Regions from separate parts of the Kosakonia sp. YIM B13571 genome, predicted to be linked through region 2. Evidence: predicted binding sites of a transcription regulator. Region 2 holds the regulator's gene; the other holds the start of a gene.
The links. The regulator Fur, encoded in region 2, represses iron uptake genes when iron is present. The targets are predictions, from matches to a motif close to ATAATAATGAGAACNACTATCAA.
Positions count from the first base shown of each region.

Region 1 (3,576 bases), on a different contig from region 2:
GCATGTTACAGAATCCAGAATGGCCATACGATCCGGTCGGCCGAAAATCAATTTACCGAGCGGCACAATACTGCTGCGTAACTGCTCTGCAGAAAGGGAGGAAAGGTAAGCGGTGAGCTGCTGAACGTCTGCAGGCAAGGCGAACTGCGAATAGAATTGGCCGACAATATAGTCGAGTAACGCAGGGGGAATGGTGCCCGTTGCATCGATGGCGTTGAGCATCGCGAAGTAGCGCTCACGCGCCAGATCGGTTTCATCGCCAATAAAGGTATCAAATAACATCATAGCCTTAACCCGTGCCGGTGCGGCGGCAGCGAGTTCTGCTCCCCACATTCCACCAACCGACAAGCCGACCACGGCAAACTGGTCGATATTGAGCGAGTCCATTAAGGCTAAATGGTCTGCGGCAATATCGGTCAAAGAAGAGGGCGTGCCGGGCAACGCGGGAGAATCACCATGACCCCACAAATCTGGCGCTATCACACGAAAGTGTTGGCTGAGCATTTCCATTTGCGGCAACCACATCGATTTATCAAACAAATAGCTATGGCCCAACAGCACGGGAAAACCCGTTCCGCTATCTAAAAAAGACATCATTGGTTTTGCATTCATCAATACTCTCCTTGTTTGATGGCTCAACGACGTGAGCACATTTTCAAAAACTGAACATTTACTGACTTCATTTCAGAAATGAAAAGGTTAATCTTCTCTTTTCGAACGTTTTTTCTTATCCCAATGCTATTTTTGCTATAGCGACCAGAACAGCTCAACGTCATAATGTCACCCCGGCGTGGAGATAGTTGGGTAAAGCAACGTTTCCAGGAAACTCACAACCAGCCACAGCGTTTCGCTGAATATTGACCATAAACCCACCACCAAAACCACCACCGCGAGCAGCAGCAAAATCAACGCCGTTTTATCCATAACATGCTCAAATGTGGTAAGAAATTCTCGTTTTCGGACACTCATTCCAGCATCCGGTTCAACTTTTTACTATGACTATTTTGTCAGCGACGTGCGGGCTATTGATATCACTGGAGATTAATTTTAAAGCACAAAGCGCTGAAGTGGGGCTGCGCCGTTAGGACGCCGTTTTGCGAAAAGATAATGGTTTGATAAGCGAGTCACTTTTCGCATTAAAAAATTCCAAAATCCTATCTCAATAATAGGTATTAGCTATGCATCTTTTCTTTTTCACCGTTTACCCACCGTTGTACCTTCTAAAGTCATTATTTATCAATTTATTAAACAAATTTTCACTTGCCTGTAAAGCCCTTGCACAGAGTCTATGCTTATAGCATGTGCCGAAAAAAAGGGCTTGTGGGTAATAACCCTTCGGAAAAGAGGTTGAAGTGATAATCATTATCACTAACATAGCATTATGAGCCTTTGATCTGATGATGTGAGGTAAACGATGGAATCATTTAATCCGCAAGATTTTACGTGGCGGGGGCTAAGCATGACGCCCGCTGCCGCAGAACACATCCGTGCGTTAGCCAGTAAGCAGGCTGGTGTGCTCGGCGTGCGGCTTGGTATCAAGCAGACCGGTTGCGCAGGTTTTGGTTATGTACTCGATACCGTGACGGAGCCGAACGAAGACGATTTGCTTTACGAATCTGACGGTGCACGCCTTTACGTACCGCTACAAGCGATGCCGTTTATTGACGGCACCGAAGTAGATTACGTGCGCGAAGGTTTAAATCAGATCTTCAAATTTCATAACCCGAAAGCACAGCACGAATGCGGCTGTGGCGAAAGTTTCGGGGTATAGGCGGTACTATGTCTCGTAATACTGAAGCAACTGACGATGTCAAAACCTGGACCGGTGGCAACCTCAATTATAAAGAGGGCTTTTTTACCCGGTTGAGCACCGACGAGCTGGCAAAAGGCATCAGTGAAGATGTCGTGAGGGCCATTTCTGCGAAACGCAACGAGCCGGAATGGATGCTTGAGTTTCGCCTGAATGCCTTCCGGGCATGGCAGGAGATGGAAGAACCGCATTGGCTGAAAGCCCATTACGAAAAACTGGATTACCAGGATTACAGTTACTACTCTGCGCCTTCTTGCGGTAATTGCGACGACACCTGTGCCTCTCAGCCTGGTGCAGTGCAACAGACCGGTTCAAATGCCTGGCTGACGGAAGAAGTTGAAGAGGCCTTTAACCAACTCGGCGTACCAGTGCGCGAAGGTAAAGAAGTCGCGGTCGACGCCATTTTTGACTCCGTCTCCGTGGCGACGACGTACCGTGAAAAATTGTCAGAGCAAGGCATCATCTTCTGTTCGTTCGGTGAGGCGATTCATGACCATCCGGAACTGGTAAAAAAATACCTCGGAACGGTGGTGCCTTCTAACGACAACTTTTTCGCCGCGCTTAACGCTGCCGTTGCCTCAGATGGCACTTTTATCTATATCCCGAAAGGCGTGCGTTGCCCGATGGAACTGTCGACCTATTTCCGCATTAATGCAGAAAAAACTGGCCAGTTCGAGCGCACCATTCTGGTGGCGGATGAAGGGAGCTACGTCAGCTATATCGAAGGATGTTCGGCACCGGTGCGCGACAGCTATCAGCTGCACGCAGCGGTGGTGGAAGTCATCATCCACAAAGACGCGGAAGTGAAATACTCCACGGTGCAAAACTGGTTCCCGGGGGATAACAACACCGGCGGGATCCTCAACTTTGTGACCAAGCGTGCGCTGTGTGAAGGCGAAAACAGCAAGATGTCGTGGACGCAGTCTGAGACGGGCTCCGCCATTACCTGGAAATACCCGAGCTGTATTCTGCGCGGTGATAACTCGATCGGTGAATTCTTCTCTGTCGCGCTGACCAGCGGGCATCAGCAGGCGGATACCGGCACCAAGATGATCCATATCGGGAAGAACACCAAATCGACGATTATTTCGAAAGGGATCTCCGCCGGGCATAGCCAGAACAGCTATCGCGGGCTGGTGAAAATCATGCCGACGGCGACCAATGCCCGCAACTTCACGCAGTGCGACTCAATGCTGATTGGCCCAGATTGCGGCGCGCATACCTTCCCGTATGTTGAGTGCCGCAATAACAGCGCGCAGCTTGAGCATGAAGCCACAACATCGCGTATCGGTGAAGACCAACTGTTCTACTGCCTGCAACGCGGAATCAGTGAAGACGATGCCATTTCCATGATCGTCAATGGTTTCTGTAAAGACGTCTTCTCTGAACTGCCGCTGGAGTTTGCCGTTGAAGCACAAAAACTGCTGGCTATCAGCCTTGAACACAGCGTCGGTTAAGAATGAAAGGATAAGAAATGTTAAGTATTAAAGACTTGCAGGTAAGCGTTGAAGATAAAGAGATCCTGCGTGGCCTGAGCCTGGACGTGCGCCCCGGTGAAGTTCACGCAATTATGGGGCCGAACGGCTCCGGAAAAAGTACGCTTTCTGCGACGCTGGCCGGACGTGAAGATTACGAAGTGGTGGGCGGCAGCATTGAGTTTAAAGGCAAAGACCTGCTGGAGCTATCGCCGGAAGACCGTGCCGGTGAAGGCGTGTTCATGGCTTTTCAGTATCCGGTGGAGATCCCCGGGGTCAGTAACCAATTCT
Region 1 is NZ_JBHZPL010000002.1:143,036-146,611, forward strand. It holds gene ACFX4O_RS05825 (alpha/beta fold hydrolase) at 1-612, opposite strand, end outside; gene ACFX4O_RS05830 (Ecr family regulatory small membrane protein) at 781-969, opposite strand; gene sufA (Fe-S cluster assembly scaffold SufA) at 1,415-1,771, shown strand; gene sufB (Fe-S cluster assembly protein SufB) at 1,780-3,267, shown strand; gene sufC (Fe-S cluster assembly ATPase SufC) at 3,285-3,576, shown strand, end outside.
Region 1: sufA (Fe-S cluster assembly scaffold SufA) is a predicted target of Fur. The motif match lies at 1,353-1,375, and genes of this name have one in related genera.

Region 2 (3,576 bases):
CGTACCGTGACGCGTTGCTGGCGCAGTTCCCGCAGGCACGGGCGCATGTAATTGCCGGTTCCGGCCACTGGGTACATGCCGAGAAACCCGACGCGGTTATGCGTGCCATCCGCCGCTATCTCGCTGAAAAGACGAATTGATTAAAAAGGCGGCGACCGGTCGTTTCAACGCGCCCGGTCGTTGGCGTGTCCGTTGTGCTGATGTATGATGGCGCGCTATTCAGCCCGGGCGTGCCGCCCGATTGCTTGTTTTTCCCGTAGTATGCTTAGACCATGGCTAAAGAACAAACGGACCGTACGACACTAGATCTGTTCGCGAATGAGCGTCGCCCGGGACGGCCGAAGACAAACCCGCTCTCGCGTGATGAACAGTTGCGCATCAACAAACGCAATCAGCTAAAACGCGATAAAGTTCGTGGGCTTAAGCGTGTCGAACTAAAACTCAATGTGGAAGCCGTCGATGCGTTAAACGAGCTGGCAGAAGCGCGTGATATGAGCCGCAGCGAGCTTATCGAAGAGATGCTGTTGGCACAGTTGAAGGCATTGCGCGGCTAGCGAATCCTCCGAAACCTCGTCGAAATAACACTTTCATGTGTCATACAGTGCAGTCCGACGCGATAGCAGTTTCCGCGCGCTTCCCTGTTCTGCTATGATTGCCCTTATCTGTGGGCGTAGCGCCACCACCATACTCATTAAGTTTCAAGAGGTTATTTTACTCATGGCAATTACAGGCATTTTCTTTGGCAGCGACACCGGTAACACCGAAAACATCGCGAAAATGATTCAGAGTCAGCTAGGTAAAGACGTTGCCGACGTCCATGACATTGCCAAGAGCAGCAAAGAAGATATCGAAGGGTATGACATTCTGTTGCTCGGCATTCCTACCTGGTACTATGGTGAAGCGCAGTGCGACTGGGATGACTTTTTCCCGACGCTGGAAGAGATCGACTTTAACGGTAAATTAGTGGCACTGTTCGGCTGTGGCGACCAGGAGGATTACGCGGAGTATTTCTGCGATGCGCTGGGTACCATTCGCGATATCATCGAACCGCGCGGCGCAACCATCGTCGGTCACTGGCCAACTGCGGGCTACCATTTTGAAGCCTCTAAAGGTCTCGCGGACGACGATCATTTTGTTGGCCTTGCGATTGACGAAGACCGTCAACCAGAGCTGACATCAGAGCGCGTACAGAAATGGGTAAAACAGGTGCGCGAAGAGCTGCATCTGGACGATATCATTAACGCCTGATTTTTTATGGCGTAATCTGTGGGTTACGCCGTATTAATAGATAAAAGCAATGGAAATAATTGCTACAAATTTTTAACTTTTTTCTCCATCGCTGTACAATAAGCCCTGCTAAACTGGGTGCCGTCGTAAAGGACTTTGCTGGCGACACCACGTTTTATAAGCTTACTTTACTTGAGGGCTTGCAGTTTTCATCCAGCCATGGCAGTTCTATAATGAGACGCATTACCCCAGGTGCATTCCTTATAACTTCCGCTAAGGAAGTGAATCGTATAGCAACAGGACAGATTCCGCATGACTGACAACAATACCGCATTAAAGAAGGCCGGCCTGAAAGTCACGCTTCCTCGGTTAAAAATCCTTGAAGTGCTTCAGGAACCGGATAACCATCATGTCAGTGCGGAAGATTTATACAAACGACTGATCGACATGGGCGAAGAGATCGGGCTGGCAACAGTTTACCGTGTACTGAACCAGTTTGACGACGCCGGGATTGTGACCCGTCATAACTTCGAAGGCGGCAAGTCCGTTTTTGAACTGACTCAGCAGCATCACCACGATCACCTAATCTGCCTCGATTGCGGCAAAGTGATTGAATTCAGTGATGACTCCATTGAAGCGCGTCAGCGTGAAATCGCCGCGAAACACGGCATTCGTCTGACTAACCACAGTCTTTACCTTTACGGTCACTGCGCCGAAGGCGACTGCCGCGAAGATGAACACGCGCACGACGCGAAATAACTGCTTTGAAACCCAAAAAGCCAGCCTGACGGTTGGCTTTTTTTTGCCTGCAATACCGGCACTGAAAGAAAAAACCCGGCAAGCTCGCGCCCCCGGGTTTAATCACTGCCTCAAATTACGCTTTTACGCTGTCGACACGACTAAAGCGTTTGCCGTCCGGGCTGGCAGTGCGCACCTGCACTTCCCCACTTACTTGCGGACGCGCTTTATCATCATAGCGCTGCCAGTGTTTGCCGCCGTCGGTTGAGAACTCAACCACCATGCCAGGGAAGCTGGTATTGGCTTCCAGTTTTCCACCCACCACACGCGCTCCTGGAACCGGTAAGCGGTAATGAACACCAGCCTTATCCAGTTTCGCCAGTTCGCGATGACCTAACAGGTTCGCAAAGCGTTGCCAGTCTCGCTCCAGCGCTTTCACATCCACCAGATGTGTCTCGCCGCCTTTATACTCACGTCCGGCTTTGTAATCCTGCTCCCAGCCCGCGCGGTGCCATGCGCGTTCAGCCACCGAAACCATTCGCGGATAGATCATGTACTCCATCTGATTATCGGTGCGCACCACTTCGCTCCACAACTGCGCGGAAAGGCCATACGCGCCCGGCCACAATTTGTCAGATTTCGCGCTAAACGGATTGCCATCACGATCAAGTGAGGTTTCCGCGTTCTGCGGCATGTTGTCCGGGGCAAAGCTGAAAATCTTACGTTCATCGCTAAAACGCGTGCCCCAGTAGTAGCCGCTTTCCGCCGGGTTTACTTCATTCGGGAAATCGAGATACACATAATCGGGGTTAGAGACCACAACGCGGAAGCCTTTGTTCGCCCAGTCATTCACCGAGTCAAAACCACCCCAGTAGAGCGTATCCCAGAAGTTAACATTGACATGATCGGTGGCAAACACTGATGCATCTTTGGCATCTTTCAAACCATCCTGCCACGCCTGCATTGTGCCGATACCGTGCGCTTTCACCAGCTTGCTGACTTCCACGCCGAAATAACTGGAGAGATGTTCAACATCGGCAACTTTGCCCTCTTTGATCATCGCCTGGCAGGCTTGCGATTTTGCCCACGGCTTATCCTGATTGCTCTGATCGATAATGCCTTTGCCCGCCTCCGGTTTTTTCTGATCCGTATAACCAGCGCCAAGATAGATGTTTTTCGCTTCGTCACCGCCAAAATGCCAGGTATTCAGCGGCAACCCGGCTTCTTTATGCATCTGTTGGATTTCGCCAATCACTTTGTCCACAAAGTTACGCGACGAATCAAGGCACGGATTGAGATAGCCGGTACGGTTATAGAACTGCACACCAGTGGTGTTCGAGGTATCAGTGGGATCCAGCAGGCGATATTGCTGCGCCTCTTTCTCTTTGCCCGCTTTCATCAGGCGCTCGTAACGCGCTTCCATTGAGATCACGGCGGCACGCGCATGAGCTGGCATATCGATTTCCGGGATCACTTCAATCTGTCGCGCTTTGGCATATTTGAGGATTTCGATGTAATCCGCACGGCTAAAGTGACCGCTGCCGTTGTTGTTGCTGTCCGGCCCGGAGCCCAGTTGTGGCAACAGGCACGTTTTCTCACTCAAATCATGAC
Region 2 is NZ_JBHZPL010000001.1:513,758-517,333, forward strand. It holds gene ybfF (esterase) at 1-140, shown strand, start outside; gene ybfE (LexA regulated protein) at 273-554, shown strand; gene fldA (flavodoxin FldA) at 718-1,248, shown strand; gene fur (ferric iron uptake transcriptional regulator) at 1,540-1,986, shown strand; gene ACFX4O_RS02480 (beta-N-acetylhexosaminidase) at 2,102-3,576, opposite strand, start outside.